Regions from separate parts of the Paenibacillus sp. NPDC055715 genome, predicted to be linked through region 2. Evidence: riboswitches for the same ligand, from Rfam matches in the RefSeq annotation. Region 2 holds a riboswitch; the other holds the start of a gene.
The links. Region 2 has a riboswitch for cyclic di-AMP ahead of ACWGOO_RS04110 (hypothetical protein). Riboswitches for the same ligand answer to the same signal wherever they lie in the genome.
Positions count from the first base shown of each region.

Region 1 (16,210 bases), on a different contig from region 2:
TCCACGCGGTAGCCCCAACGGGTTGTCATTGGATAAAAATCGATAATCCCGCCACGGACACTCATCTCTCCACGTGATTCTACACGCTCCACCCGCTGGTACCCCATCTCGACCATATGCAGCAAAAATGGCTCCAACTGGATCGTTTCGCCTTCTTTCAGCTCGATTCGGGCTTCACGCCACGTCTCCGGAAGCGGCAGCAAACGCCTTACACCAGAAAACGGCACGACAACAATCCCACGAAAACCCTGGGCGCATCGTATCAATACCTCAATTCGTTGGGATAGCGTCTCCGGGCTGGATATGGCCGCTTCAGCAGCCACCAACTCATTCGAGGGGTACAACAAAACCCGTTCAGGAGGAAGCGCTTCCTGCAAATCATCTGCTATTTTTTGAGCGGCAAACATGTTGTGCGTCATGACCATGATCGGTCGTCCACTATCTTCGGTAAGCGCGGCCATTAGTACCTGTCGGGAAGAGCCGGACAGACCAGATATGAGCTGTTCCTTCATGCCTGATGATATACCTGCTGCAATGGATGCATAATCAGCATCCTTGGTAAAAGCCTGAATAAGTGCTTGTAACAAAAAAAGGCACCCCTTTATGCTTATAAATAGTTGCATGGAAATTTATTTACAATAACGGCATGGAACTGAACAACAACAGGTATTCCACGCTTAATTTGGAGAAAGCAGCAAACCGAAAAAGAAGCCTCAGCATGCTGCCAAGGCTCCATAAGCGGGATTACCGCCTCACCTCTCAAGCTGGTACATGAGACCAGTTGAATACCTGTTACTGAAGCGGATTTACGAGCAGGCTCAGCTCCGGATTATTTTCCAGCGCCTGGCTGCAATGCTCGCAAATGACTTTGACGATCACTTCACCGCCCGAATTATACGCTATTATATCTCTACGTTCGGCAGGGGTCAAGGATTGGAAGCCCAACCTTTCTTCGGTTATTGCTGCAGAATCAATCCGTCCCAAGAAAGTTCGACAATGTCTGCATACATAATTCACAATCATGTAATGTATATGCCTCCTGAAAGTTTTCTATACCTTCCAGTATGTCCAACAAACTTCCATTTAAGCCCATCCTGCCTGTTCCAGATCTTACTTATTGAATTCAGCCATGGTCCGTTCAAAAGGATGGTCCAAGCTGTATTCCAAAGCATCACACGTGTCCTCTATCATTCCAGCCAGCAATTCCTTCTCCTTCTTAGGAAAGGTTCCCAGAACATAGTCCACAATGGCGTATCCAGGCTCAGGGCGGGAAATGCCCATACGAACCCGATTAAAGGATTGTGTGCCCGTATGCTGGATCATTGACTTGATCCCGTTATGACCGCCTGCACTGCCTTGATACCGGAGTCTTATTTTTCCGACCTCTGTATCCAGATCATCATAAACTACGACCAAATCATCTATATCCGCTTTGTAATAGTCCATATAAGCACGCAGAGACTCGCCCGAGAGATTCATATAGGTCATTGGCTTGATCAGCACGGTTTTTACTCCGCCAATATGTCCTTCTCCAATCAATGCCTTACATTTGCTTTGGTTAATCTGGATGTTATGACGGGCGGCCAGAGCATCCAGCGCCATAAATCCAACATTATGTCTCGTTTTTTCGTATTGGGGACCGGGGTTGCCCAATCCAACAATCCACTTCATAAACCGTGACACCCTCTTTCGAAGTCTAGATTTTTTGGTAAAATAGTTATACTGAACAGGAAGGTGCGTGCTGGTATGCTCAATCAGGGTGATATCCTCTTATATGACAGCCATTTTCTATATCATTTAAAACATTCAGTTCCTGTCCAAGTCTATGACGGGAATGTACATATCCAGATTGGCATTATTGCGCGTTTTAACGAGCATTTTGTCGAAATGGAAGACACGCTATACAATCGTCAGCGCTTCACATTTATATCCAGAACGGGCTTTTAGCCTGACATGCTGATAGGGGTTACCTTTTCCAGTTGGAAGAGGCAACCCCTTTTTTTAATGAGCCAGCGCTTATTCGATTTCAAACAGTTTGCTGATTGACAATTCCTCATGCACACGGATAATGGCTTCTCCCATTAATGGGGCCACAGACAGTACCTTCAACTTGCTTGTCGGATTGGGGTGAATGATCGGAATGGTATCCGTCACGACCACCTCTTTTAACGGTGAATTCTCCAGTCTTTCCATAGCAGGCCCGGAGAGCACGGCATGCGTACAACAAGCATACACCTCCGTTACGCCGCCTTCCTTGAGCGCATTCGCGCCCAGCACGATGGTTCCCGCCGTATCAATAATATCATCAATCAGAATAGCGGTTTTACCCTCAATATTCCCGATGATGTTCATGACTTCACTAACGTTCGGCTCAGGACGACGTTTGTCGATTATAGCCAGCGGAGCATTCAGAAAATCCGCTAACTTCCGCGCACGCACAACACCGCCGTGGTCAGGGGAAACGATAACCGGATTTTCAATCTGCTTCGAACGAAAATACTGAGCCAGAATTGGCGCGCCGAACATGTGATCCACCGGAATATCAAAGAATCCCTGAATTTGCATGGCATGCAAATCCATACTGATTACGCGGTGAGCACCTGCTTTTTCAATCAGGTTAGCGACAAGCTTCGCCGTGATCGGATCACGCGAACGTGCTTTCCGATCCTGACGGGCATAGCCGTAATATGGCATAACGACATTAATGCTTTTGGCGGAAGCCCGCTTGAGTGCATCAATCATAACCAGTAACTCCATCAAGTTGTCGTTAACTGGCAGACAAGTCGACTGCACAATATATACGTGGCAACCGCGAACACTTTCAGACAGCTTGATTTGGATTTCACCGTCACTAAAAGATGTGGTATGGGATTCCCCCATTGGAATTCCGATATAGTCCGCAATCTGGTGGGCCAACTTCGGATTGGAGTTACAAGTAAATATTTTGAGTTTGGAATCGCAATAAGTCATTTATAGAAACCCTCCGTGCTGATTCATTCATTACAGATCCAAAAGCTTGCTGATTAAGGCTATTCCGATCTTTTCTTCTTCGCTTTGGCACGCGCGCGAATTTTATCCGCATATCCGGCTTTGTTCTCTTGACGCGGTCTGGCAATGGCCAGATCGTTATCAGGGACAGCATGTGTTACGGTGGAGCCTGCTACGACATAAGCACCTTTTCCGATCCTAATTGGGGCGATCAGGTTCACATTGCTGCCAATAAAGGCATCGTCTTCAATTTCTGTAATAGATTTATTATATCCATCATAATTAATCGTTATTGCCCCGCAACCGATATTAACGTTTGTCCCCACCTTGGCATCACCGACATAGCTCAAATGAGACACCTTGGAATGATCACCAATGGTCGCATTTTTCACCTCAACAAAATCACCAATCTTCACATGCTCGCCCAGCTTCGCACCCGGACGCAGATAGGCAAACGGGCCCACAGATGTGCTGCTGCCCACTTCAGCTTCGTTCAACACCGAATGTTTCACCGTAACGCCCGAATGGATAATGGTGTCCTGAATTTCAGTCTGCGGACCAATCGCACAATCTTCGCCGATTTGCGTTTGACCGCGCAGCCACGTGTTCGGGTACAACACTGTATCGGAACCAATGACAACCTCACTCTCGATGTAGGTAGAGGATGGATCAATGACGGTCACACCGTTCAGCATATGCTTGCGCACAATGCGTTCTCGCATGTATCCCTCAGCCACTGATAAAGCGACCTTGTCGTTCACACCGATGGATTCCGACACATCATCTGTTAAATATGCCTCAACCTTCTCGCCTTCGCCATGCAAAATACCAATGACATCTGTCAGGTAGTATTCCTGCTGTGCATTGGTGTTGGTTACTTTGTCCAACGCTGCGAACAGCTTGGCATTATCAAAGCAGTACGTTCCCGTGTTGATTTCCCGAACAGCATCTTCCTCAGGTGAGCAATCCTTCTGTTCCACGATCTTGAGCACTGCTCCCGCAGTATCACGGATGACCCGGCCGTATCCCTTAGGGTCGTCCAGCTCAGCGGTCAGAATCGTTGCGGCCGCTCCCCGACCCTCATGTAGCTGCACCAAGCCCTCCAGCGTTTCCGCTGTAATCAAGGGGGTGTCTCCACAAATGACGATGGTCGTACCTTTCTCCTGACCGAGCAAGTCTTTGGCCTGCTTGACAGCATGCCCCGTTCCCAACTGCTCTGCTTGAAGCGCATATTCTCCCGACGGTCCCAAATAGGACTGTACCGCTTCCGCACCGTGACCCACGATCACCACACTGCGGGACACCCCGATTTCTCGAACCGTGTCGAGTACATGACCGACCATCGGTTTCCCGCATACCGGATGCAGAACTTTATATAATTTGGATTTCATACGTTTTCCCTGCCCTGCGGCAAGAATGACTGCCAACCTTTCCAACAAGTCCAACCTCCTATCCTGAAAATAACAATCTCCCTTTGGCTAAAACGTTAATTTCCAGATCAGATTTTTGCTTAACTTTTCACAATCCTCCTGAAAAATAACGGCGAACCTTTAGTTAATGGCTATTTTTTCAGGCCAGCTTGTGCTGGACATCCATCCCCGGGATGCATTACTGCTTAATCCCTGTCTTATGAAAAAGTCGCTTCGGCAGCCCGGATGGCTCCAAGTTGCCTTAAAACTGACTGTTAACTCATTAAAGAATATATCTCATTCCAGGCAAAAAGAAAAGAGAGCCACAGTTTGTGGCCCTCTTTTTCTTTTGAACCCTAATCTTGCTTTAGGCGAATTAAGCGCCTTCTTCGATAGCTACTTCTTCATCCACCGCCGCGCGTTCATACTCAGTCAGTACAGCAGCCTGAATCTTCTCCCGGGTTCCTGAAGATATCGGATGAGCGATATCGCGAAACTCTCCGTCCGGGGTGCGTTTGCTAGGCATAGCCACAAACATCCCGTTATTACCGTCGATAACCCGAATGTCATGAACAACGAACTCGTTATCAATTGTAATGGATGCAATCGCCTTCATTCTTCCTTCTGAGTTCACTCGGCGGAGTCTAACATCCGTAATCTGCATGTGTGTTTCACCACCTTTTTCCAAATAGGACTTGGTGTATACATTCCACACAGCATTTCGAATTCCTTCTTTTTTTGGACAAATGGTATCCTAAATTCAGGTAATTTTTTTGAAAAGATTTCTTTTCGACATATTTAGGGATATTTTGATGAATTGTGACATTTCACTGACTTGTAGACTCATCAAAATAATTCCCCAGCTTGACTGTAATTTGCTTGCTTCGGGAATCGACCGCGGTCAGATTCGCCAGTGAAATATAATCGTGCAGCAAGCGCTCTTCGTTCTCCACCTCGCCCGATTCCACCAGCACACCTACTCCGGCTACCTCAGCATCAAATTCAGCCAGCAAGTCGACCATCCCCTGAATCGTACCACCTGCCTTCATAAAATCATCCACGATGAGTACACGCGATTTCTCGCGCATCGCACGTCTGGACAATGACATCGTATGCAGGCTCTTTTGTGATCCTGAAACGTAATTAATACTCACTGCCGAGCCCTCCGTCACCTGATGATCACGCCGTACGAGGACAACTGGCAAGTTTAGCTGTGCTCCCGTTGCATAGGCAAGCGGAATCCCTTTGGTTTCCACCGTCATGACTACATCGATCTGTCTGTTGGCAAATGCAGTAGCGAATATTTTACCAGCCTCATTCATCATCGCCGGTTGACCCAGCAGATCCGACAGATACAGATATCCTCCGGGTAAGATGCGATCCGGCTGCTCCAACTGTGCACACAGGTCATTCGCAAATGTGAGGGCATGCTGCTTGGACAGTCTTGGGATCAGCTTGACGCCTCCTGCCGCTCCCGCCAACGTCAGAAGCTCACCAATGCCTTCATCCTCAAATACTTCCTTGATGATGGCCAGGTCTTCGCTTATAGACGATTTAGCCGCTCCATAACGATCCGCAAAATGCGTAAGAGGCACCAACGTATGCGGCCGTGACAGCAAAAATTGTGTCATTTCCACCAATCGTGAGCTTCTTTTAAGTTTTTTCACAACAATTCCTCGCGATCTATTCTTCTCCTGCCGCCCGCTTCGTACAGTAAAAGCACCGTCGGACTGGCCGGCTGCTGGCGGAATGTAAGTGATATAGTAAAATCCGAATATTTAATAGTAAATATATCATATTCGTACGTATTTGTACAACAAATACCACTAAAATTAGAAATAAATAACCAAAAATCAAGTCAGAAGCCGTACTGCGTACACATCCTTGCAGAATCCTCTAAGTCCGTTATAAATGCGCGGTACTTTGGCTTCCTTCGACACCAGCCCGAACACCGTAGGACCACTGCCTGACATCAGTACGCCATCCGCTCCCAGTCGGATCATGGAGTTTTTAAGATGCTCGACCTCCGGGTACAGCTTGAGTGTGACATCCTCCAGTACATTCCCGAGCGCATTACATACATCGGTAAAAGAAGCGTTACGGATCGCTTGCTCCATCTGCCGGGCAGACGGATGATGCGTGATCTGATCCGCTTTGACGCGCCCATACACTTCAGCCGTCGATACATTAATCGGCGGCTTCGCGAGAATGATCCAGCATTGGGGCGGATTCGGAAGTGACTTGAGCAATTCCCCGCGTCCGCTCGCTAAAGCTGTACCGCCTGTAATGCAGAAAGGCACGTCAGAGCCAAGCTCTGCGCCCAGTACTCTTAATTCAGCATCCGAGATGCCAAGCTTCCACAGCTTGTTCAGCCCACGCAGCGCTGCCGCCGCATCACTGCTGCCGCCTGCTAACCCTGCGGCTACCGGAATATGCTTGTCCAAATGGATATGCACGCCCGTAGAGACATCATAACGTTCCTTAATCAGACGCGCGGCCTGAAAAGCCAAATTCTTCTCATCTAGCGGTATGTACCCGGCTTGGCTTGAAATAATAATGGTATCACGCGGTAGCTCAGACATCGTCAAACGATCGGACAGATCGACCATGGTCATAATCATTTCGACCTCGTGATATCCGTCATCTCGCTTGCGTAATACATCAAGCATTAAATTGATTTTCGCCGGTGCTTTTTCGTATATTTTCAAGGCGTTCACCCACCTTCAACTTTTCCCTCAAGACAGCTTAACACATTATATCAGACTCGGCCTGTCAAGTCATGAGGTTCAAAAAAAGCGGAGATCACCCGGTATGAACCGAATATCCCCGCTTTTTCGTCAACACCGTCGATGGCTACGACTTGCGGGAAGCTGCCTGCTCTGCAAGCTGAATGGCCCGCTTGACCATATTGCCCGCATCCTTGGCTTTAATGCCTCCCCAGCCTTCTTCTTTGACCGTATCGTAAAATCCAAGATCCTTAGCCAGCTCATACTTAAGCTCTTCAGACATGACACTTCGCCTTCTCCGACTCATACATACGCCTCCTTCGGCAGTGGAATAAGGAAGATCATTCCCTCCTTAGTATGCGCAGAGACACGATGCTTCATCCTGTCCCATATATACAAAACGGCCTCGTCATTTGAAATGACGAAGCCGAAGTTAAACCTGCAAAGCCGGTATACATTACATAAAATCAATTAAGGTGTGTCAAAATATTCGACACTTGTATGGGAATCGGGATCATATACGGTAACTTCCACCGACTCGGTAAGAATGTCAGCATAGCTGTAGGAGACACGTTTGAACGTTTGTTGCTCCTGATCCAGCTTGACGATAAAAACAGAAGGGTACGTTTCTTCCAAGACACCAGTTCGTTCGACGGTCTTACGGCGTCCGCCGTTAGCCCGCAGCAAAATTTTTTGCCCTACATGTGCGTCGAGACTGCGTTTGATTTCCAACAGCGTATTTTTAGCCATTGCCTAACGACCACCTCTTTCCTTGTCCATTATAACGAATTTTAGAGGCGATGTCAAATCAAACCAAATATTATATCAACACGAAAAATAAGTTGTCAATTTAATTTTTTGAAAACAGGAATAATGTGTGTAAAATTCAAAAAAGCCCCTGTAACCAGAGGCCTTTTATCCAGACAAATCCTATTCAATAGGTTCAAACCCTAGATTGCAGAAGGCGTTACTTTAAGAGTTGACAAATTTTCTAGCTTTGGCAAACCGATACGATAGCTTCCCCGGGTTTCGATACCGCCCACTCCACGGCTGCCACTAATCGTCTGATGAAACAAGTCGCCCATGTTGACTGTATCACGGATCGACGTAAAAGCAGCCTTGGCAGCCACATATACCGGGTCAAGCGCGTGAATCAGGATACGCCCTGGTGAACTGGCAAAGTTCGCTCCTGCACGCAGCAGCGCTTCAAAATGGGACTGACATGCTCCCGCCACAATCGTCAGTGAATCCAAATGACGTTCATATTGTCTCGCTACCTGGATCGCCGCCACAAAATTCTGCGAATTTTTATAGCTTTTCAGGCTATATAAATCATAAGGCTGCGGCTGCTTCAATACACCGTCATGTCCAGTAATGACTACGATATCCGGGCGAATACGGGGAAGCAGCCGATACAACGTGTCAGCCATAGCCGATTCATGCACATGATGTCCCTCTGCGGGAACGCGGAGCTGCTCATATAAGCTGAGACATTTTTTCAAATATCCGGGGTCCCCATCCAAGTGAAGTACCTTGCCGGGCATTTCAAAATACGTCGACTCCACCGGATCACTCCACTCCCCGATCAAAGCCGCCTGACTGCGGGCTGCTTGCTTCTGTCGTGCCTGCTGCAACAGACTGAGAGACTCACCCGCCTTAATATGGGCCTGCCGTGTCTTCCCGCTAATCTGGTCTGCAGGCACCTTGACCAGATCGTTCACGGGGGAATCGGCAAGCAACCGAAATTCCGTCCCCTTAATGATCGCTTTATCCCGCTGGATGCCCTCAACGCGAAACGTGACGTCTCCGCCGTACGATTTCCGAACGACCAAGTCTCCTAAAATCATCACACTGTATCACCCCTCCCATATCGTATGGGTGAATGCACAGTTTGGTTCCTTATCCTTCTCAGGAGCTTATGCATCCCAGCCACAACCGTGCAGAGCGTAACCAGAGGCCCCCTGACTACTGCTAAGCGGTAGCTCGTGCGTCAGCTCAGGAAATCCCGGCTTCCAGCAACACAGCGCTCAGACGCGCAAATTCCTCGATACTCAGCGTCTCTCCCCGACGGGAAGGGTCTATGCCTGCCTGAAGCAACAGCGGCTCTAGCGTGTCCCTGTTCTCTTTGGTAAAGAAGCGGCTTTTCAGGTTATTCGAAATGGTCTTGCGGCGTTGAGCAAAGGAAGCATGAACGACTTCGAAGAAATGCTGCTCGTCCACCACCTCTACCGGAGGCACTTCCCGCACACGCAGACGAATGACCGCCGATTCTACATTCGGCTGGGGAATAAACACCGTATTCGGCACGATGCAGACCAATTCAGGTTCGCTGTAATATTGCACTGCAATACTCAAACTGCCGTAATCCTTCGTCCCAGGAGACGCAGCCATACGCTCAGCCACTTCCTTTTGGATCATGACGACGATATTCTCCAGAGGGAGCTTGTCCTCCAGCAGCCTCATCAGAATCGGTGTAGTGACGTAGTACGGCAGATTAGCGACGACGCTCACTTTACTGACCCCGGCAAAATCGGAAGCGAATACCTCTCGCAAATCCAGCTTCAGCACATCCCCATGGCGTACCTTCACATGCTCATAAGGGGCCAGCACTTCTTCGAGAATAGGCAGAAGCCGCTGGTCAATCTCGACAGCAGTAACTACCTTGGCCGATTGCGCCAGCTTCTCGGTCAAAGCGCCAATCCCCGGACCGATCTCAAGTGCGCCCTTCGTATCGTCCAATCCCGCAGCATTCACGATCTTGTTCAGAATATTTTGATCAATCAGAAAATTTTGTCCCAAACTCTTTTTGAACGAAAACCCGTGCCGCTGAATAATTTCCTTCGTGCGCCTTGGTGTTGCTATATCTTGAATCCCTGTCATACGGATATCACAATCCTTCACTTTCAATTTGTGCCAGCGCACCGGCAAATTCCTCACGGCTAATCTGGAACACAGCGAGCCGTTTATGTAGCTGCTTACCGTTACAGTAACCAATACCCAGCACATTACCCAAAGCCATACGTCGTGCAGCAGCATTCGGGTGGGTGATAAGTCCGGCGTCAATCAGATCCGCCCAATCGATTAGAGGATCGGCCCCTTCCACCGTCGTATGCACCCGTGCGAGAGCATGTCTGATCGCTTCAGGCGAGGCATTCTCCACGCCAATATCCCCTTTGCGCGTCGCTTCCTCCTCTGGTATAAAGGCCTGCTTGCAGCCGGGCACCTTGGAGGCGATAATTTTGCGGATGCGCTCCCCTGCATGATCGGGATCGGTCAAAATAATGACACCCCGCCGCTCCTGCGCTAGTGCAATTTTGCGCAGCGTCATTTTATTAATGGCAGAGCCGCCCGTTTCTATTGTATCCGCTTCGACAGCACGGCGAATAGCCACCGTATCATCCCGACCCTCTACCACGATCACTTCCTTGATCATTTGCGTTTCCCTCCACTGCTACACAGTAAGCTATATTCATCTTTCCCTGCTTTTGAAAACAAAATAAGAAGAGGGTATCCTCTTCTTAGCATGGCATAACTATGATGTTAATACTATCGCATTGCCCTAAACATATACAACACGTTTTTAGTTGATTTCAGGCTTCACGGGTCCAATCACATATACAGTTTTACCGTGCTTCCGACCAAACTGATTGGCCTGACCCAAACTCTCATAATACACATCGATTTTGTAGCCTTTAATTGCGCCACCGGTATCCTCCGCACGGCGGAAGCCCACCCCTTCGATATACACCCACCAGCCGATTGGAATCACACTCGGATCGACAGCGATGGTGCGTCCTTCCGTGACACGCGAACCGGATGCGGTACGTGTACCGATACCTGATTCCTGTGAGGAGTACGCCGTCATGGAGACGTTTTGTAATACTTTGCTGTATTTAAAATTCACACCTGCTTTACGGACAGCATTGCCCGAACTAACTCGTGTTGCCTTAACGGCATCTTTGGGACCAACGGAAGCAGCAAGAACAACCGGTTTTTTCTTCGTTCCTACCGCAATTACCTTATCCACACGATTCCGCGCGACTTCCTTGTTTACCAGCTGCTTGGATACCAATTTTCCGTCATGGTATACCTTTTGAACATGCTGGACCACAATACCCGTTTTACCGCTTTGGATGACCCGATTATCCCCTTTATAGAGACTCGGATCGGACGTTTTGATGACCTGATAAGGTACCTGTTGCTTCTGTTCGACCTGCTGTTTCTTCACACGGACGATTTTTATGTCCATGTTAGACGAAACAGAGGCATCCAGATCAGGGTAAACTTTATCATTTGACGATAATTTATAGCCCGAGGCGCGAATGGCACCCTCTACTGTATTTTCTGTTGTGTACAGCTTCTTCGTCTCATTGCCTGAGGATACTTTGACCTGATTGGCACGTTTGATGACTACGCGATCCCCATCCTTTACTGCTCCGTTCAGCGGCATCGAAACCGTATCATGCGGCTGAAGTGAAATAGAATGCTCTTTGAGCAAATCTTGGAGCTTGAATTCCCGGGTTTCTACCGCAGATGCCTTACCGTCGATGACAAAAAAGACCTGTTTTTTAGATTGAGTGTACACCAGAATTGAAATCATAATCGTTAGTGCGATTAGAAAAATAGCAACCAAAGCAGCCTGGCGCACATTTTCTTGCTTCCAACGCAATACGTAAGACATGCTGGATGAGCGTGACTCATGGGACTCCTCTTTTTGGAAAATGCCCATTTCCTCCGTCCTCCTTACATAGCCCGCCGTCTGGAGTAAGACATAGTCGAGATTGACGTGACTATAACAGATTTTCTACAAGACAAGCCCGTACTGCGACTGTCCTGCACCATGTACCCGTCTTCGCGGCATGCTGTCCTCCCCTGTTTAATCACAGTATGATGACAGATTTTCTTTTATTCACAACAAAAAAGCCAAAAAAAGAGACTAGAGAGCTCTTTCGTGGCTTCCGGCATGTGCGAATATGCGGAAAAATCATGCACGAGATGGCTTCTCTCTTGTTACGCTTACGGGGTTAGCTGTCGGGTTCGGACGTAGAGAGACGCCCTAGCTTGGGTCAACCGCTCATGGCGGTCGCCTTCACATTCACCCCGAAGACCCAAAAAGAAATCGAAATACGGCCCCTCCACCTGTTCAATCCCATCCGGGAAAAGAATTTCGGTCGAGCCGGCTGGCGGAAGAGACGTTCCCTTCTTGCCCATACGCCGGACGTACTGTTAGCCATATCGGTTCCCCCGTTCCCTGTAAAAGGGACTCAGCGAGACTGGTTCATGAAATGAGCTGTTGATGTTTACACTCAAACAACAATTCACTGAAAAGATGATATCCTGTTTCTATTCATGTTGTAAAGCAGGTTTCAAGTACATTTTTAAAAATATTCGGTTAAAATATTGTAATATTCTTGAGTTTCCTGCAATAAACTCATGATTATCTTCGCCTATCTCTTTATTTTAATCGATTTCTTCACTTTTCCACTAAATATCAAATATTCCCAGTGCATTTTGGGTCGTAATTGACACTAATTCCTCCACCGTAATTCCCTTGATTTGGGCAGCCGCCTCTGCGACCAATCCCACGTGCGCGGACTCATTTCGCTTTCCGCGGAACGGATGCGGCGTCAGGTAGGGAGCGTCCGTTTCAATAAGCAGACGGTCCAGCGGCATCTGTGCGAGAACCTCCTTTGGCTGCTTGGCATTTTTGAATGTTATTGGCCCTCCAAAAGAGAGGTGAAAGCCCATATCCAGCACCATTTTAGCCGTCTCCCAGCTCCCGGAAAAGGAATGCATGACTCCGCCAACCTCACCCGCTTTTTCTTCACGCAAAATTTTAACAATATCTTCATGTGCATCCCGGTTATGGATAACAATGGGCATGCTCAGCTCACGAGCCAGTCCAATCTGGTTGCGAAGCACCCGATGCTGTACATCCTTTGGTGATGTGTCCCAATAATAATCCAGACCAATCTCCCCGATCGCCACGACTTTCTTATGACTGCATAACGATGCAATCCATTCCAGATCGCCCTCCTGCATCGTAATCGCATCCTGTGGATGCCATCCAATCGCCGCATAAATAAAATCATATGTTTCGACCAATTTCATGGTAGACGGAATGGTCTCACGGTTAAATCCGATATTAATCATACGGGTCACTCCCGATTCGAAAGCGCGTGCTATAACTTCTTCGCGGTCTTCGTCAAATTGCGGCGCATCCAAATGAGTATGAGTGTCGAATAAATTCAAAATTTTCGTCTCCTTTATTACTTTATTTGTCATATAATTGTCTATTGTTTGACAAAATAATTCCTTATTTCGTCAGGAAGCTTGTCCTTTACCCCATCCAATTTGTTTTGGGGATAGTACATATGATATTTACCCCGATGAATACCGCTAATGGAGCGCACAATTTCCGATACTTCGGAAATTTCTCTCACTTCTCCTTTGCGTCCCAGCAGTAAAATCTGGTTGTCCGTCGAGCCACCCTGCCGAAACACATCATAAGGAAGATCCGTCGGAAAATCAATTTCCAGATCATATTCCGGGTGCAAACCAACCTGCTCCAGCGCTGTCCGAATGTCGTCAATGGTATCTGTATCCATATTTTCGATCTCTACATATTTATACAGCTTGCGATCCATAAAACGGGCACTCAAATCACTTAGAATCTCGTCCTTTTCCCGTTTCCACTGACTGAACACTGTCTGAATCAAAGACTCGTCGAGCATCAAATATTGTTCCACCGTAAGCTCTCCCCGAAAGAGGTCCGGCAACGGCTCCAGCAGAAAACTAAACTCATATCCATTTCTAAACAGCTCCTTCGCCCGCTTGAAAATTTTACGCAATAAAATTTCCGAGCTGCGCGTCACAGGGTGAAAATAAACTTGCCAATACATCTGGTAACGCGACATCAGATAATCCTCTACCGCATGCATGCCTGACTCCTTCACAACAATCCTTCCATTATGTGGACGTAGCAGCCGTAAAATACGATCCAGATCAATAGTGCCATAATTGACGCCTGTCGAGTGCGCATCCCGAAGCAAATAATCCATGCGGTCTGCATCCAGTGGGCTTGTAACCAGGTTTACGGCAATCGGCTTGTCGTACGTTTTGGCAATCACCGCAGCCACCTTCGTCGGAAGCTCCTCATCGACTTGCCGTAACACAGCGTTAATCTCCGTATTCCCCAATACAATCCGGCATGTCCAATCCTCGTGGTTCATATGAAAGGCCTCTTCTATAGAATGGGAAAACGGGCCATGCCCCACATCGTGCAACAAAGCTGCACACAGCGCGACTAAACTTTCTTCCTTCGGCCAATCGGAAAATTCATCGCGTTCAAATTGGGAAATAATACGCCGTGTAATTTCGTATACACCCAGCGAATGCGAAAAACGACTATGTTCCGCTCCATGAAACGTAAGATAAGATGTACCCAACTGCCGAATTCGGCGCAAGCGTTGGAACTCTGAAGTATTGATCAAACGCCATATCACTGTATCCTGAACATGGATATAGTTATGTACCGGGTCCTTAAAAACTTTTTCTTCACTGAGTGGCTGGTGCAAGATATCAGCTCCTTTAATATTCTGAATAATGGATTAAGATACAAAGAAATCCTAAACAATCCCCTTCATTCGACATTGTTTGTCGTAATATGTCGAATTATAACTTTTCGGCATTTCCAAATCGACAAATGGCTTAAATCATCAATAAAATAAGGCAGTGCACACGCATTATGACCTTTATTCTAAATACTTTTGCATAATTAACCTGTTAGCATATTTTTAAGGTTGACTGTTTTGGGAATCGTTGGTATAGTAAGTATCAGAAAAGAGAAAAATTTGTCGAATCATGACACTTATATTATTTTAAACGGCGAGAGGAGCCTGATTTATTATGATGAAATCCACTGGTATTGTAAGAAAAGTTGACGAGCTCGGACGTGTTGTTATTCCAATCGAATTGCGCCGCACATTGGGTATTGGCGAAAAAGACGCTTTGGAAATTTACGTTGATGGCGAACGCATTATGCTCAAAAAATATGAGCCTGCTTGTATCTTCTGCGGCAACGCCGAGAACGTAATTTACTTCAAAGGAAAAATTGTTTGCCAAGATTGCATCTCGGAAATTCCAGCACCTGTGACAAACTAAGATTTTTAGTATATAATAGACTTATAAGAGATTGTTAATTCTAACCTTTTTCATATATACTCCTTGTTGCCTTCCACGGTTTGAACTCAACCGCTGGAAGGCCCTTTTTTTGTTCAAGGAAGTTTTCATAAAAGCGCGTTATATACATCCCTTTTGGAAATGGAGCGGTCGGTAGCTGTACGCTTCATAGCGTCCTTGCGTGTCAGCCCTTCTGTCTCATAATGCGCAACGTGGGCCTCCAAAGATAAGGATCGCCACCATGCCTGTCGCTCCTCTTCCTCTTCTGCTTCGTTTTTCCCTTCAACTACCAGGCAATATTCACCGAGCGGTGGATGCACCTCCAGTCTGTCAAGGCATTGCTCCGATGTTCCTCGTATCCATTCCTCATGCAGCTTGGTCAACTCGCGTGCAAGCACCACTCTGCGTTCCCCCAGTGTTTCCTTCAATACCGTCAACGTCCGCACAATACGATGAGGAGATTCATAAAACAGGATCGTGCCGTGAGATACCTGAAATGATTGTAGCAGCTTCTCCAAATCCTTTTTCTCCCGTGGAGGAAATCCGGCAAATGTAAATCTTTCCGTATCCAGTCCGGAGGCAATCAAAGCTGACAATGCCGCGTTCGCCCCGGGAATGGGAATAACGCTAATTTCCGCTTCCAGCGCCAGCTTGACCAGATCCGAACCCGGGTCCGAAATGGCCGGTAGACCTGCATCGCTGACCAGTGCCAAATTTTTTCCTTCTACTATATAACGTATCAGCTCAGGCCCACTGGCAGCTTTATTATGTTCATGATAGCTGAATAGCATTTCCGGCGTGATATCAAAATGTGTGAGCAGTTTGCGCGTCTGCCGCGTGTCCTCCGCCGCTATAATACTGCACGATTTTAAGGTATTAATCGCCCTAAAGGTCATATCGTCCAGA
Region 1 covers NZ_JBSHGA010000011.1:8,413-24,622, reverse strand. The annotation lists gene mfd (transcription-repair coupling factor) at 1-587, opposite strand, end outside; gene ACWGOO_RS17625 (anti-sigma-F factor Fin) at 793-1,023, opposite strand; gene pth (aminoacyl-tRNA hydrolase) at 1,111-1,671, opposite strand; gene ACWGOO_RS17615 (hypothetical protein) at 1,747-1,947, shown strand; gene ACWGOO_RS17610 (ribose-phosphate diphosphokinase) at 2,017-2,970, opposite strand; gene glmU (bifunctional UDP-N-acetylglucosamine diphosphorylase/glucosamine-1-phosphate N-acetyltransferase GlmU) at 3,030-4,427, opposite strand; gene spoVG (septation regulator SpoVG) at 4,774-5,061, opposite strand; gene purR (pur operon repressor) at 5,225-6,064, opposite strand; gene ispE (4-(cytidine 5'-diphospho)-2-C-methyl-D-erythritol kinase) at 6,251-7,105, opposite strand; gene ACWGOO_RS17585 (small, acid-soluble spore protein, alpha/beta type) at 7,251-7,430, opposite strand; gene veg (biofilm formation stimulator Veg) at 7,595-7,873, opposite strand; gene yabG (sporulation peptidase YabG) at 8,074-8,970, opposite strand; gene rsmA (16S rRNA (adenine(1518)-N(6)/adenine(1519)-N(6))-dimethyltransferase RsmA) at 9,119-10,003, opposite strand; gene rnmV (ribonuclease M5) at 10,011-10,556, opposite strand; gene ACWGOO_RS17560 (G5 domain-containing protein) at 10,704-11,852, opposite strand; cyclic di-AMP (ydaO/yuaA leader) riboswitch at 12,121-12,403, opposite strand; gene ACWGOO_RS17555 (TatD family hydrolase) at 12,608-13,375, opposite strand; gene ACWGOO_RS17550 (HD domain-containing protein) at 13,417-14,700, opposite strand; gene ACWGOO_RS17545 (AbrB/MazE/SpoVT family DNA-binding domain-containing protein) at 15,032-15,286, shown strand; gene rsmI (16S rRNA (cytidine(1402)-2'-O)-methyltransferase) at 15,412-16,210, opposite strand, start outside.
Region 1: linked by a shared signal. The riboswitch ahead of ACWGOO_RS17560 (G5 domain-containing protein) and the one ahead of ACWGOO_RS04110 (hypothetical protein) in region 2 are both predicted to bind cyclic di-AMP.

Region 2 (16,210 bases):
CGTGTGGGTGCTGAATGTAGACTTGAAAAAAGGCAGAGTCGGTCTGACGATGAAAGCTCCGGCAGAAGTGCAATCGCAGGTATAAAACTCTAAAAATCCGTATAACCGCTTTATTAGGGTATAACAAAAGCCGGAATCTCCGAACCACTTCGGAGATTCCGGCTTTCATTTTTTTACTGCCCTGAACTTCTACCCATTGTTGGCATCAAACTCCACACCCGGTGCTTTATGATAAAAAAACCAACAGTCATTCAACAGTTTAATCTGGCGCCGGTCCTTTTTGTAAAAGGCCCGCATAAGCTGGTTGTTGAGCCATTGAGGCAAGCCAATCTCCTCCTCTGCGTTAACATTTGTATGTTTAGCATATGGGGTGGGTGCCTAAAGTGTGCTTATCAATTGGATGGCTTATGAATTGAGGGTTAGACTTTGGACGTTATTTTGTAATATGCTTGGCGGTATGGAGCAAAGGAGGAGAACGTGTAAGGATGGAGCCCAAGTCCCTTAGCAATTCGATGAACCATTCCATGAGCGATGAAGAGCTTCAGGAATGGGTGGAGCACATTTCAATGGAGAGTTTTGGCGTACCGTTTCGCCATCGTGCCAGCTTTAATTCGCGTCTGTCTTCCACAGGCGGTCGATATTTTATGAAAAGCCATCATATTGAGATTAATCCGCATCAGCTTGCAGCCAACGGGCGGTCCGAGGTGGAAAAAATTATTAAGCATGAACTGTGCCATTATCATTTGCATTTGCGCGGGATGGGCTACCAGCACCGAGATGCGGATTTTAAAGCATGGCTGGCCCGTGTAGGAGGGAGTAGGCATTGCCAAACTCTGCCGGGGAGAGCGGAACGAAGGCCGCAGCCCTATCGCTACAAGCTGGTGTGCGCCTCCTGTAGTCAGGAATACCTGCGGAAGCGTAAAATGAACCCCCAGCGTTACCGCTGCGGCAAATGCGGAGGCAAACTTCATCTACTGGCACTTGACGCACCCCCTGAATCATGGTAAATTAAACGTACTGTATGACGATTTACAGCAATGTTCCCTGATAGCTCAGTTGGTAGAGCACTCGACTGTTAATCGAGTTGTCACAGGTTCGAGTCCTGTTCGGGGAGCCATGGAGAGATACCCAAGTGGCTATAAGGGGACCCTCTGCTAAGGGGTTAGACTGCGAAAGCGGTGCGAGGGTTCGAATCCCTCTCTCTCCGTTGATTTTTCAGATCAGAAAAAGGACGCTTGTATGCATCGGAATGATGCTTGCGAGCGTTCTTTTTTGTCTATGAAAGCCTGTGGATTTTCAGTTTACAAGGTCGGCTTCGGGAGTCTAACCAGTATATTTAGAGGAGTATGAGCTAGGCCATTCTCTACATTGGTCAGGGTAACTTCAGAGCAGACGGCATTGATGTCTTCTTTTGCATTGCCCATAGCGATGCCCTTACCCGCCATCGTCAGCATCGGAATATCATTATAGCTGTCTCCTACAGTTGCGGCCTCCTCCATGGAAATACCCAGATGATCTGCAAGATAACGCAGTGCGTTTCCTTTGGAGGCATCCTTATGCTCCACTTCAAAGTTACGGTCTAAGGAAATGACCATGTTCAGGCCGGGGAATTCCCGATAACGCTCGCGTCCCCGGTTCAATTTGGCTTGATCAAAGGAGAAGCACAGCACGTTATAAATCTCTACATCCAGCGGAATGTCTTCATATGAGGGGATACGGGTATGCCCGGCCTGTTTCATCATTTGGTGCTTGAGCATACCGTCCTCTTCATGATTAATGCTCAATCCATGGACAGAAATGCCCCCGAAGAACCGTAGACAAAACGGTGCTCCTCTAGCTTTACCAGATCCCGGCGGGCGTGAATAAAGCAAATTTACGTAAGTAAAAATGCATTGTAATTCTCGGTAAACAACTTATTTTAAATTTTTTAAAATAAGTATTGTCATTCATTCTTCTATTTGATATACTCTTTCTTGTCGCCAAGTTGGTGTGAAAATGCGGCCCGTTGGTCAAGCGGTTAAGACACCTCCCTTTCACGGAGGTAACAGGGGTTCGATTCCCCTACGGGTCATTGTTGTCTTTATGGACTTCATGTTGCATGCTTAAGGGAAATTCTTGAGGTCTGATCTGATGGCAGACAACTTGGATGAACAGCACGAGCCATTAGCTCAGTTGGTAGAGCACCTGACTTTTAATCAGGGTGTCGAAGGTTCGAGTCCTTCATGGCTCACCATTTATATTTTATTATGCGGTCGTGGTGGAATGGCAGACACGCTATCTTGAGGGGGTAGTGAGCGTATGCTCGTGGAGGTTCGAGTCCTCTCGACCGCATAAATGGAATGAACGGAAAAGTCTCTCACGGTAGAGGCTTTTTTATTTGTGTAATGAAGAATAAAGTAGCCATACTTATGAAATAATGATTCCATAGTATAATCTAATGCCATAATGTTATAGAATGATAAGTATAAACTGATGAAGTGACGGTGAAAAATATGGACGCTCAACTGTTGGGAGATATATCAGAAAATATTTTGGGTTTGTTTCCGATTGTGAGGAAGAAATTTTTCACCTTCGGCACGCTCAATATTCCTTTACATTTGTCGCCTAACAACTTTCAGGTATTAATGCTTCTGCGGGAGGTGCGCTTGTCTACGGTATCTGATCTATCCAAACAGCTTAATGTCTCGCGTCCGAACATGACCCCTCTTTTGGACAAGCTGGTGGAGCATGGGTTGGCCGATCGCCAGTCGTGTGACTCGGATCGCAGAGTCGTGAATGTGGCGATTACACAAGAGGGCGATGCTTTTTGTGAGCAGGTGTTCAATACCTTTTCCGGTAAAATTCAAGAAAGACTGGTGCTTCTGTCGGAAGAGGATTTATTGCACTTGAGTGATACTTTGAACGAATTAAAGCGGATTTTTCTTAAAATCGACAACGCTACTACGTAATTGATGTAAGCAAACTGACGGAGGGCCGCCGTTTTCTTCGGAAAACAGGCGGTTTTTGTTGCATATTGTGGTATAATGAAAACCAACATACATAATTCGGGAATTTTAACATACGTGATCTTTGAAATGGAAACAGGAAACATGATATCGTTATTGGAGAGCCTGCTAGGGAGGAAGGGACTTCTATGCAATCTATTTACCAACGAATTGAGGAGCTTATCAAGGAACGGGGAATGACGAAAAAGGCGTTCTGCAAGCAGTTGGGTATTAGTACAGGGAATTTTGGTGATTGGAAGAGAGGCAAGACGACACCGGGCACGAATAAGCTCATTGAAATCGCTTCGTTTTTTGATGCCAGTCTGGACTGGATCATGTTGGGGCGGGATGTACAGGGTGAGGTGCTGAGGGAGTCGAAGGACCCTTATTTTTTTGATGCATATGGGCAACTGAATTGCCAGGGAGAGCAGCTTAGTAAAACAGAAAAGGATTTTATATTTGAGTATATTGAATTTACCCGCTTCCGTAAAGAGAAAAAGCAGGAAAATTCAACTACGGAATAAACGAGTGCAGCTATTAAAGTGATGATTACCGAATAAGTATGGTTGTAATGTTGGTTGGAATTTTGGGGATAGCTCAAGAAAAGTTAGGGTGTCGGAGGGGGATAATTTTGGGAGACCAAACGATTTATCAGCGAATTGAAGCCTTGATTAAGGATAGGGGAATGACGAAGAAGGCGTTTTGTGAAAAGCTCAAAATCAGCTCGGGGAATCTTGGGGACTGGAGAAGAGGCAAAACAACGCCGGGAACGATGCATTTAATCCAGATTTCGGACTTTTTTAATGTATCGCTGGATTGGTTAATGAAAGGCGTCAAGCCAGGTGAGGGCGTACTTCAGGAGCAGAAGGCTGCTTATTTTTTTGGAGTGATGGGGCCATTGAATTACCAGGCAGAGGACCTGGATACAGAAGAACAGAATTTCATATTAGAATATGTGGAATTTGCGAAATATCGTAAGCAAAAAGGTGAGAATGACAAAACACAGCCTGAATGATCTTCTCGCTAAAGATCACTCAGGTTAAAAACCCGTAAAACGGACCGGTGGGTTCGATTGACGAGTTTATTTGGTTTGCCGACGTTATAGCGTGCCGTATACTTGGGGGACGCTCACATCGTTGGTTTCAGAGTGGTGGTGCCTCCTTATAATCGTTATCGTCGATGTTGAGGATTGCAGCAACTTGTTTTCTGTGCCTTTGTGCTTTGCGGGTGCCGTGAATCAGATTGGACAAGCGTGAAGGCGGGATATTATGCGTTTCACAAAATGTTTTCTGATCCAGCCGAAGTTCGACAAGCCTTTGTTTGATGGCCCACCCGAAGGAGGTAACAGGCATTTTGTTGTTCAAGTGAAATCGCCCCTTACGGATTCTTGCGGAATAATTGGTGTGTTATAATAATCATCAGTAAACATGTTATAATTAACCATCTGAAACTATGATACACGTTTATACGTGTTTTTACAATCTTAAATACGTAATTTGGATAAAAATATTACTTATTAAAGTGATGGATGGTCTGAATAATCCATCGGGAGCCTGTTAATTGTACGAAATTGCAGTTGTATTCTGGATAAAAAAGCACTCTGTCACTGAAGAAAGTGGTGGGAGTGCTTTTGGCGTTGGTGCTGGAAGGGTGAAAACAGGCATCAGGGGGATGCTGGAGGCGTGTAATGGGGCAGGACGAAGAAATCAGTTAATTTCACCCGCGCTGGCGGTTGCTGCTCATATAGGGTGGCTGAACAACGATATAAAGGTTTTTGATAGCCATGCCATCGAGGGATGTGAGCTGAGGATGCAGATCGGTACGTACATAGTGTTCCAGGTCTTGCAGACAGGTTAAACGGCTCATTTAAAATATTTATTGTATTTATGTTTACAAATAGAATACAAGGGAGTATAATAAACCTGTTGCCTCGAAACATTAGAATTTGCGGTCGTGGTGGAATGGCAGACACGCTATCTTGAGGGGGTAGTGGGCGTACGCTCGTGGAGGTTCGAGTCCTCTCGACCGCATTACATGCAAGACACAGTTAAAAAAGCATTCTGACACGTTTTTAACGTGATTGGATGCTTTTTTTTGTTATATAAGCTGCACTAAAATATCCCTTTTTCCTAGCCACAGGAGCAGCCGCCTGGATTGGCTGCTTGTGAACGGTGATGAAGTGGCCTATCAGCTTTGCTGCAAGAGCTTCTCAATATCCCCCGCCAGTTTATCCGGAGTTGTCTGTGGGGCATAGCGCTTAAATACGTTCCCTTCGCGTGTAATCAAAAATTTAGTAAAATTCCATTTGATCGCTTTGGAGCCGAATATGCCTGGAGCTGTTTGGGTGAGGTAGCGGAATAAAGGGTGCGCCTGATCGCCATTGACATCTATTTTGGCAAACATCGGAAATGTAACTCCATAGTTGATTTGGCAAAACTCCGAAATGTCCTCGCTGGAACCCGGCTCTTGCTTGGCAAACTGATTGCTGGGAAACCCCAGGATTTCAAGACCCTGCTCATGGTATTGGTCATATAGTTCTTGTAGCGCCTTGTATTGGGGGGTTAGCCCGCATTTGCTGGCTGTATTCACGATGAGCAGAACTTTACCATCATATATGGACAACGGAATCTCTTTCCCTTGCAGAGTTTGTGCATCATATTCATAAACGGTCATGGTTTCCCTCCTGATTTGGTTTTCTACAATTAAATTGTAAGAAATTTAACGAAGGTTTGCAAGTCTATAATAGATGTAATGCGACGTCTGCAACTGTAAAATCGTATTTTGTCCAAAACGGAAAATTGCACTGCAAATGGGGCGAATTGCGTTGTTTCTCATCGTAAAAACAGGCTCAATCGGCGCTTATCAGGTGCATACAGCAGTTTTTCTTTCTCTTTTACAAAAAAAGGACAAAAAATGCTCTCCATACGCCAATATTGACATGCCTGATATTTTTGAAAAGAGATGAAAAACCGAGCTTGAAGGAGCTGGGAGAAGGATATTTATGTTGTAAGCGCTATAATTAATCTCTTATGCTCCAAAGGCGGATTTATAACCCCGCAGGTGAGCTTTACAGTATTCCTTGCGCGGGTGTATGATTCAGACGTAATTTCAAATGAAGTGAATGAAGCAGCAACGAATTGTCTATAGCGCTGAATTTTGCAGTTGCAAAAGCGGGGGAACCAAACGAGATCTATGCGGCTTTTAGAGGTCCGTGTGTCTCATGGGGTGAATTTTCCGGCCAAGTGCCAGAAATAGGGCGACTCTCACGTCCGAATCCGACAGCTAACCTCGTAAGCGTACAGGGAGAGGCAACAAACCGCCGTGTGCAGCCATGGTTTATTTTATCATGGGTATGTAAGAAGCCGGAGGAAAGCCTTTTTCCTTTGGCTTCTTTTTGTTGTCTTTTTATACCGGGAGAGGAGCTACTGATGGAAGGTCGGCTAATCATTGTCACTGCACCGAATGAATCGGGCAGAAATTTTGTGAAATTGCTTATGTTCAAAAAACTGGCGTTTGCGGTTCTTACGAATAGCGCTCAGGAGGAACGACAGCTCAAAAAAATGGGTGTGGAGCATATTGTTCGGATCAATACGATGCAAGCAGGGAAATGGAATTTTCCCAAAAAAGAAATTGGTTGCGTGTATTTGTTCGAGAACAGCTTGAATCTGACTTGCCGTTTTCTGCAAATATGCCGGCCGCTGACATCAGATTCGATCTATGTCATTACGCACGGCTATAATCCTCAAGGGATTTATCGAGGTTTGGGAGCGGACCATGTGATCTACACTTTGAATGGAGAGGTGGGTTTCCTGCTGAACGGATAGTCGTATAGGTAATATAAATAAAAATTTTCGCATTCATTGTATGGTGATTGTACGAGGATGTAAGAATGACGATCTGAGGACCGATACGGGAGGGTTATGAACATGATGGATATATACATGCTGCTCGTGATGGCTGTGAGTTATGGAGTGATACTGATGTTTGTACGCTGGTGTGATGCGCAGACCTCCAAAGGAGGGCGAAAAGGATGATGGTTGTGCTTACGCTTACGGCTATTGTGTTTGTGTATTTAATCTACGCACTCCTGAATCCTGAAAAGTTCTAATCAGCTAAACAGGATAAAGCGGGCGGGGGACAGCAGATCAAGGATGAGGCATCAGAGGTAGCGGGCTTTCGCAAACGTGTGCACTCGCTTGGTGCTATGAACCCGTCTGTTGTTCCAAACGCAGGAGCATTTTGGAGGAGGGAATAGATGATGGAGTTGCTGCAAATTGGAATTGTGATTGTGATATTGCTGCTCTTGGTGAAACCAGTGGGCACCTATATTTATCATGTATTCTCAAATGAACCGAATCGGACGGATCGGGTGTTTGGCGGAACGGAGAAGCTGATTTATAAGGTTATAGGTTTGAAGAAGTTGGAGAGCATGCGTTGGACCACGTACGTTATGAGCTTCATTGCTACGAATGTCGTGCTTGTGGCGATCAGCTATGTGCTGCTGCGCTTGCAGGGACTGCTTCCCGGTAATCCGGCTGGAAATGGCAATATGGAAGCGTCACTGGCATTTAATACAGTGATCAGCTTTATGACCAACACGAATCTCCAGCATTACAGCGGAGAAAGCGGGCTTACGCATCTGACGCAGATGGCGTTCGTTACGATGATGATGTTCACTTCGGCTGCTTCCGGATTTTCGGTTGCTGCGGCTTTTATGAGAGGATTGACGCGGCGCGGTGAAGGAATGGGCAACTTTTTTCAGGATTTTATCAAAGCGATTATACGGATTTTTCTGCCGTTGGCCTTTGTGCTTACGCTGGTGCTGGTCGGACTGAAAGTACCACAGACGCTTCAGCCTACGGCGGATATTACGACGTTGAGCGGAACACAGCAGCAGATTGCTTTGGGACCCGTTGCTTCGCTGGAATCGATTAAGCATTTGGGTACGAACGGGGGCGGTTTTGCGGGAGCCAATTCGGCGCATCCTTTTGAAAATCCAAGTCCCTGGACGAATGTGCTGGAAATTTTGGCGATGTGGGTGATGCCAGCTTCTCTGCCGTATACCTTTGGGCTGTTCGCTCGTAATCGCAAGCAGGGCTGGATTATTTTTAGCTCGATGATGGTATTGTTCCTTGTATTCCTATCCATTACGTATGTGTCGGAGAAAACGGGCAATCCGTTGATTCATGCACTGGGTGTGGATGCTTCTCAGGGAAGCATGGAAGGGAAAGAGGTTCGCTTCGGCATTGGACAATCGGTGCTGTTCACGGCGGTAACGACGGCGGCTACGACAGGTTCAGTCAATAATATGCACGATACACTGACCCCGCTGGGCGGTATGGCTGCTTTGGGAGAAATGATGCTGAACGTCATTTTCGGCGGTAAGGGTGTCGGGCTGATGAATATGCTGATGTACGCGATTCTGGGTGTGTTTATATGTGGATTGATGGTCGGCAGGACCCCGGAATTTATGGGCAGGAAAATTGAAGGCAAGGAAATGAAGCTGATCGCGATTGCCATTTTGGTACATCCGTTTCTCATTCTAGTGCCGACTGCTCTCGCCTTTATGAGTCATTGGGGATACGATGCGGTCACAAACCCCGGATATCATGGGTTGACTCAGGTGATATATGAATATGCGTCATCTGCGGCTAATAACGGTTCGGGATTTGAAGGTCTTGCGGATAACAACGTATTCTGGAACACGACAACAGGGGTTGTTATGTTCTTCGGACGATATGTATCTATAGTTGCATTGTTAGCTGTAGCGGCTTCATTGAATACTAAAGCACCGACTCCAGTGACGACGGGCACACTTCGCACAGACAACAAGCTATTTGGGGCGATTTTAATCGGGGTTGTGCTGTTGATTGGCGCGTTGACCTTTTTGCCCGTCATCGTATTGGGGCCTGTGGCTGAATTTCTGACCATGTGAAGAAGATGAACAGGAAGAAGAAAATGAGAATGGATGAACGGGGTGCTCGATCATGAAGGAACAACGCAAACGCATGCTGGATAAAAGCATCTTGAAGCATGCGATCAAGGATAGCTTTATGAAATTAAATCCGATGATCATGATGAAAAATCCTGTCATGTTCGTCGTGGAGATCGGCACACTGGTCGTGCTGCTTATGCTGCTGTTCCCCGGTTATTTTGGAACTGGCAACGAAATGGGCTTTAATCTGGCGGTTTTTATCATCCTGCTGTTCACGTTGCTCTTTGCTAACTTTGCCGAAGCGCTCGCGGAAGGGCGGGGTAAGGCGCAAGCGGCCTCTTTGAAAAAATCCAAGCAGGATACACAAGCAAGCAAACTTGTCGGGGATGAGATTCAGGTGGTCAGCTCGACCGAGCTGCGCAAAGGTGACATTGTGATGGTGTCCCAGGGCGAGATGATTCCGAGTGATGGTGAGGTGATTGAAGGTCTTGCCTCAGTGGATGAATCAGCGATTACGGGGGAATCGGCTCCGGTGATCAAGGAATCGGGCGGTGATTTTTGCTCGGTAACCGGCGGGACGCGCGTGGTCAGTGACCGAATTAAGGTGCGGATTACGACAGAGCCGGGTGAGACGTTCATCGATAAAATGATTTCGCTCGTGGAAGGCGCACAGCGGCAAAAGACGCCGAACGAAATTGCACTGAATACCCTGTTGATCAGCTTGACGATTATTTTTCTGATCGTGGTGGTGACACTGGCACCGATTGCCCGTCATTTTAACATTGACTTGCCTGTTCCCGTGCTTATCTCATTGCTGGTCTGCCTGATTCCGACCACGATTGGAGGACTGTTGTCAGCCATCGGGATTGCCGGTATGGACCGGGTCACCCAGTTTAACGTGCTGGCGATGTCAGGCAAGGCGGTAGAAGCATCCGGGGACATCAATACGATGATTCTGGACAAAACGGGTACAATCACCTTCGGTAACCGAATGGCGAGCCAATTCGTGCCTGTAGGGGGCGTAGAGGAGACAGAGTTAGTAAAGTGGGCTGCGATGAGCTCGATGAAGGATGAGACGCCTGAGGGGCGCTCAGTTCTGGAGTTGATGCGTAAGCAGGAGCACATGCTGGATGAATCCTTGGCAGCAGGCGGAACCTTTATCGAGTTCAAGGCGGAAACCCGGATGAGCGGTCTGGATCTGGCCGATGGACGAAAGGTACGTAAAGGCGCGGTGGACTCTGTCCGGCAGTGGGTACTATCGCAAAACGGCAGCGTTCCAGCCGATCTGGAGGAAAAAGCGAATCAGGTGGCCTCTGAAGGAGGTACGCCGCTGGCTGTCGCGCTGGATGATCGGATATATGGCATTATTTATTTGAAGGACACGGTGAAGCCGGGCATGAAGGAGCGGTTCGATCAGCTCCGGGAAATGGGTATCCGTACGATCATGTGTACCGGGGATAATCCGCTGACGGCTGCGACGATTGCGCGGGAAGCGGGTGTGGATGATTTTGTGGCTGAAAGCAAGCCGGAGGATAAAATCGCAGTCATTCGCCGTGAGCAGGATCTGGGCAAGCTGGTTGCCATGACCGGAGATGGCACAAATGATGCCCCTGCGCTGGCGCAGGCTGACGTCGGGCTGGCCATGAACAGCGGTACAGTTGCAGCCAAGGAAGCCGCCAATATGGTGGACCTGGATTCCGATCCGTCCAAAATTATTGAGGTAGTCGCTATCGGCAAGCAGTTGCTTATGACACGAGGTGCTTTGACAACGTTCAGTATCGCGAACGATGTTGCCAAATATTTTGCCATTATTCCGGCGATGTTCATGCTGGCGATTCCGCAAATGAGCGCATTGAACGTGATGGGGCTTGGCTCTCCGCTGTCTGCTATTTTGTCGGCGCTGATCTTTAATGCTGTTATTATTCCACTTCTGATCCCGCTGGCCATGAAGGGCGTGAAGTATAAGCCTATGAGCTCGGATCGCCTGCTGGGACGGAATTTGCTGATTTACGGTTTGGGCGGTATGGTGGTGCCGTTTGTCGGCATTAAAGCCATTGATTTGCTGGTGCATTTGTGGATTTAACGTAGCCTGTGAAGGTATACATTTCGGATACTGAATGGAAGCGGAAAGGGTGAGCAACATGAGTGGCTTTTATCGGATGATGTCCGGACGCAGATTTGCTGCGCACGAAAAAGGCGGGTCTGCCGGGAAGGGGAATAACAAGCGTCCAGAGACGGATGCTGTGCCGAATGGACAGCCGGAGAGAGAAGAGATGCGGGGAGGCACCATTATAGGAGTGGTCTTACGTACCTCGGCGCTGATGATCCTCCTATGCGGTCTCGCTTACCCGCTGGTTAGTACGGGCGTGGCACAGGTATTGTTTCCGCAGCAGGCGAACGGCAGCATGCTTCGTAATGCGGAGGGTCAGGTAGTCGGCTCCGAGCTGATCGGGCAGTCTTTTGCGAATCCGGCGTTTTTTCAGGGGCGGGTATCGAGCATTGATTATAACGGGGCTGGTTCAGGCTCCAGTAACTACGCACCGTCCAATCCGGCTTTAATACAGAGGGTCAAGGATTCGATAGCGGATTGGCAGAAAAATAATCTGGATGTACCGATCAGTCAGGTTCCGGTGGACCTGATTACGAACTCCGGCTCCGGTCTGGACCCGCATATCTCGCCGCAGGCGGCACAGGTTCAAATCCCGCGTATTAGCGGCTTGACGGGTATTGCGCAGGATAAACTGAAAGCACTGGTGCAGGAGCAGACCGAAGACCGCAGCGCCGGAGTATTCGGAGAGCCGCGTGTGAACGTGCTCAAGCTGAACCTTGCGCTTGAAGCCCAAACACAGGCACAGCCTGCCAAGCGGTAAGTCTAGAGGTTGGAATAGAGTGATCAAAAAAGGTATCTCGCAGCCATTTTGGCTGGTGAGATACCTTTTTCTTGATTTTAAAGTGTTGCTTATCTCTCAATGACCTGAAATCATTTGAACGATGAGCACCACATTCAAGATAATAATGACAGCGGTCACGATCCAAGCTAATACTTTTTGCCATGTTTTGTTCGCGAACTCACCCATACGCTTTTTGTCGCTGGTGAAGATTAGGAGCGGGATGATGGCAAAGGGAAGCTGGATGGACAGAATAACTTGACTTAGCACGAGCAGCTCTTCGGCACCTTTTTCACCCGCGATAGCTGTGACGATGACCGCTGGAATGATAGCAATGAGTCGGGTGACGAGACGGCGCAGCCAAGGCGCGAGACGAAGGCTGAGAAAGCCCTCCATGACGATTTGCCCGGCTAGGGTACCCGTTATAGTTGAATTCTGCCCGGAAGCGAGCAGCGCCACCCCGAACAGGATACTGGCGAGTGTGGTTCCGAGCAATGGCGACAGCAGATAGAAAGCATCGCTGATTTCCGCCACATCTGTTTTTCCTGCTGTATGGAACACGGCTGCGGCCACGATCAGAATGGCGGCATTGATAAACAGGGCGAACATGAGCGCTATACTCGAATCCCATGTCGCGAATTTGATAGCCTCCCGTTTGCCTGCTGACGTCGGCTCGAATTTACGAGTTTGTACGATGGACGAATGCAGGTACAGGTTATGGGGCATCACGGTAGCGCCCATAATACCGATGGCGATATACAGCATGCTTGGATTGGTCAAAATTTGCGAGTCCGGGACAAAGCCACCTAACACGCCGCTCCATTCCGGCTGGGCCAAAATGAGATTGATGCCAAAGCAGCCCGCAATCGTCGCCATCAGTACAATGACTAGCGTTTCCAAAGCACGAAAACCTTTGTTTTGCAGCAATAAAATGAGCATGACATCAAATGCAGTAATCAGGACACCGTACAATAGCGGTATGCCGAACAGCAGCTTTAGTGCAATGGCTGAGCCGATGACCTCGGCCAAATCCATGGCTGCAATAGCGATTTCGCATAAAAGCCATAAGCTGATCGCGACCGGGCGACTGTAGGCTTCACGGCACATTTGAGCCAAATCTTTCCCTGTAGCAATGCCGAGCTTGCCGGATAAGGCCTGCAGCAAGATGGCCATCAGATTAGAGATCAGAATGACACTGAGCAGTGTATAGCCAAATTGCGATCCGCCCGCAATGTCTGTAGCCCAGTTGCCGGGGTCCATATAGCCGACAGCAACCATATAGCCGGGTCCGGCAAAGGCGAGGAATTTCCGAAACCACGTGCCGTCCTTCGGGACGTTCAAGGAACGATTCACTTCCGATAATGAAGCGATTTCCGCCAAGTTTCCCTTTGTATTTTTCATACGCTTCACCTTCTTTATTATGGTTGAAATATTATTAGTGACATAACGATCACGTTATCCCTATTGTACAGCTACAATAGTTTTTGTCTAGTGCAACTTTTATGTGGTCAAGCAAATTAATCTTATTTTTGAAGTAATATGGCAACCTCACGAAGCCAACTAACGAAAAAAACCAAGCTATAACACTCGTAAGAGGGAGCAGCTTGGTTTTTTGGGTTTCCTGAATTCGATCTTTTTTATGTTGCGGGAGGGTGGCTATGGAATTAAACGGAAAATAAAATGATTAACATCCTTATTTCAAATGATTCATTTGCATGGTTCGTTTGCGGCAGGCTACCTGCCGCTGATTGATCGGCGGTTTTTGCATATAGACCTTGATTCGCCGAGATCCGCGACCATTTGACATCATCGCCAAAATTCATTAAGATGGCTTAGGTGATTCTGGTCATCATGTACGAAACAAATTTGAAAAATACGGGTGATATGATGTCTTACAGACCGAATATTGTTAATTTCACGCTGGCTGGCAGCAACGAAAAAGAAGGGCTTTATGAGTTTAAAATGAGTTTGGCCGATGGAACGGAGTGCCGCGTTTTTTCTCAACGTAATCCGGAGTGGACCTTGACGAATATCAGTCGATTGCTAACGACGCCTTGCCCGGTATGCCATAAGGATTTTATCTGCAAGTGTATGGATAAGTTCCATGATGAGTTTTTAGAGCAAATTAATTCGAAACAGCTGTTTGAGAAAGCATTGAGCTAGTTCTCAAAACAGGTAAAAGCCTATACATTGTTAAACAAGCGTCGGATGATTTCGGCGTTTTTTTGCTTATACTCATATTGTTGATTGTATTTTGTTGTTTATTTCCTGGAGGTGAAATGCATTTATGAAGCAATCTGGCGATGCTAATCTAAATCCTTCTCAGCAAGATTATTCGATTGTGTTGGTGGATGGTGTATGCCATTTTTGTCAGGGGGCGGCCCGCTTCATTATTAAGCGTGACCCGAAGGGGACGTTTCATTTTGGTTCCCTGCAATCCGAGCAGGGACAAAAGCTATTGCGTGCAGGAGGATTGTCAACGGATCAGCTGGATACGTTCGTATTCATTGAAGACGGTATGTATTACACGAGGTCAACCGCAGCTCTGCGGATTGCCAGACGTCTTCGTTTTCCATATCCGCTGGCCTATGTCTTCATCTTCGTTCCCTGCTTTATACGCAATGCAATCTATAACTGGGTGGCACGTAACCGATACCGCTGGTTTGGCAAGGATGAAGAGGATCAATGTCAGATCCCCCCTCCAGAAGTAAGGCAACGATTTTTTTAACTGTTCAGGATTCAGGTTTCGGAGGAGCAGCTTCCTTATTAGAGCCCTTTTTGGAGCGATGACGACGGATCAGCCATATCACAATTGCCGCAATCAGGATCAGGCCCGCAACGACTACATATATGATATGACGCAGATTGGGTACGTTGACGGATAACTTTAGCTCATTAGACTCTAATGGGGCAATATCCCAACGTAGCGTTTTCCCGTCTGCCGATACACTGTTGGCATTGCTCGCAGCGGGCTGGATCGGTAAGGACAGGCTAAAATTAAGATCAAGCTGCCGCTCCAGTATTTTGCGTGCGAACACATTCATTTGCTCCAATTTGTCACTCAGTCCCCGAGCTTCTTCCGGAAGCATCCGTGGCAGATCGAGTTTCATCGTAAGATCAACATTCGTTGTGAAAAAATGTTGAGTCACAGCGCGTTTAAATTCTAATCCCTCAGGTAGATTTAAACCCTGATTGGGATTTTTTCCGCTTGCAATCCAATCTCCTTGATAGTGCCCCTTGATTTGATAACCCTTTCTTCCCTGCTCAGATAGTGGCTGAACATTTAGGCTGTTGCTTTGAATCCGCTTGGCCAAGCGGTCCAGCAGCCCGGGATTATTCAGCATCAACAGTGTCTGATTGTTTACACTGAACGAAGCATTCATGTCCACGCTCTGATCCAGATGAACATCTACATGAACGTCCCCACGTGCACAGGAAGTGAGAGGGATCAGACAGCACAGCAGCACAAAAATGAGCAGCATTTTCCGTGTTCGATTTGGTTGATGCTTGTCCCGGTAAGAGCCATATCCTGTTTGCTCCATGATCTTCACCTTCTTTATCTATGTTCTTTCATATAACGATTGGATATCTTCTATATATTACACATTCGAAGAGCTAAAATCGAACGGACTGACAGTATAAATAGGTTTTTATATTTAAAATGTTTACCTAGATAAACATTTTGGTTCATACTCTAAAATATAGTATTGATAAAAAATAATTGACATCATGAAATAGTTTGTCCCAAATGCATATAAATAAAGGAGGCTGTTGAAGCATGAATAAACGTTTTAAGACGGCTGTACTGTGTTGGGCTTTGATGGCAGGAAAATTGTTCCTGGTTTTAGTTGTAGTAAGTGCATGCACTAATAGTAAGAAGGCGGAGCAGGGAGCTACTGGAAAGGCGGGGCAAAAAATAAAGGCTACAGCTACCATTGGCATGATTTCTGATATTGTCGGCGCTTGATGCTGCTCATGCGGAGGATTATAAGGCCAATGCAGAAGCCTATCTCGCTGAGCTACGGAAGCTGTATGCTTACACGAGGGAGCAGATTGCCAGCATACCGGAAACCCAGCGCGTGCTCGTCACGGCCCATGATGCTTTTGGCTATTTCGGAGATGCTTACGACATTCAAGTGAGAGGGCTTCAAGGAATGAGCACAGAATCAGAAGCGGGCTCTCAGGATGTGACCAAGCTGCGTGATTATTTGGTTGAACATAAAATCAAGGCCATATTCGTAGAATCCAGCGTTCCGAGAAAGGCCATAGATGCGGTCATTCAGGGAGCGGGGCAGCAGGGTCATACGATCAATGTTGGCGGCGTGCTGTATTCGGATGCGATGGGTGAAGAAGGCACGGAAGACGGTACGTATTATTGGAATGGTCAATCATAACGTTAATAC
Region 2 covers NZ_JBSHGA010000001.1:814,904-831,113, reverse strand. The annotation lists gene ACWGOO_RS04195 (Tex family protein) at 1-85, shown strand, start outside; gene cmpA (cortex morphogenetic protein CmpA) at 190-324, opposite strand; gene ACWGOO_RS04185 (SprT family protein) at 486-1,007, shown strand; tRNA gene ACWGOO_RS04180 (tRNA-Asn) at 1,042-1,117, shown strand; tRNA gene ACWGOO_RS04175 (tRNA-Ser) at 1,119-1,207, shown strand; gene ACWGOO_RS04170 (HAD-IIB family hydrolase) at 1,302-1,757, opposite strand; tRNA gene ACWGOO_RS04165 (tRNA-Glu) at 2,000-2,071, shown strand; tRNA gene ACWGOO_RS04160 (tRNA-Lys) at 2,158-2,233, shown strand; tRNA gene ACWGOO_RS04155 (tRNA-Leu) at 2,249-2,331, shown strand; gene ACWGOO_RS04150 (MarR family transcriptional regulator) at 2,493-2,948, shown strand; gene ACWGOO_RS04145 (helix-turn-helix domain-containing protein) at 3,134-3,508, shown strand; gene ACWGOO_RS04140 (helix-turn-helix domain-containing protein) at 3,616-3,999, shown strand; gene ACWGOO_RS04135 (hypothetical protein) at 4,127-4,348, opposite strand; gene ACWGOO_RS04130 (hypothetical protein) at 4,545-4,841, shown strand; tRNA gene ACWGOO_RS04125 (tRNA-Leu) at 4,932-5,014, shown strand; gene ACWGOO_RS04120 (glutathione peroxidase) at 5,172-5,657, opposite strand; gene ACWGOO_RS04115 (hypothetical protein) at 5,794-5,949, shown strand; cyclic di-AMP (ydaO/yuaA leader) riboswitch at 6,122-6,297, shown strand; gene ACWGOO_RS04110 (hypothetical protein) at 6,413-6,808, shown strand; gene kdpF (K(+)-transporting ATPase subunit F) at 7,015-7,092, shown strand; gene kdpA (potassium-transporting ATPase subunit KdpA) at 7,243-8,919, shown strand; gene kdpB (potassium-transporting ATPase subunit KdpB) at 8,972-11,002, shown strand; gene kdpC (potassium-transporting ATPase subunit KdpC) at 11,061-11,789, shown strand; gene ACWGOO_RS04085 (Nramp family divalent metal transporter) at 11,886-13,208, opposite strand; gene ACWGOO_RS04080 (hypothetical protein) at 13,644-13,970, shown strand; gene ACWGOO_RS04075 (thiol-disulfide oxidoreductase DCC family protein) at 14,095-14,535, shown strand; gene ACWGOO_RS04070 (DUF3153 domain-containing protein) at 14,540-15,349, opposite strand; gene ACWGOO_RS04065 (hypothetical protein) at 15,586-15,774, shown strand; gene ACWGOO_RS04060 (metal ABC transporter solute-binding protein, Zn/Mn family) at 15,761-16,201, shown strand.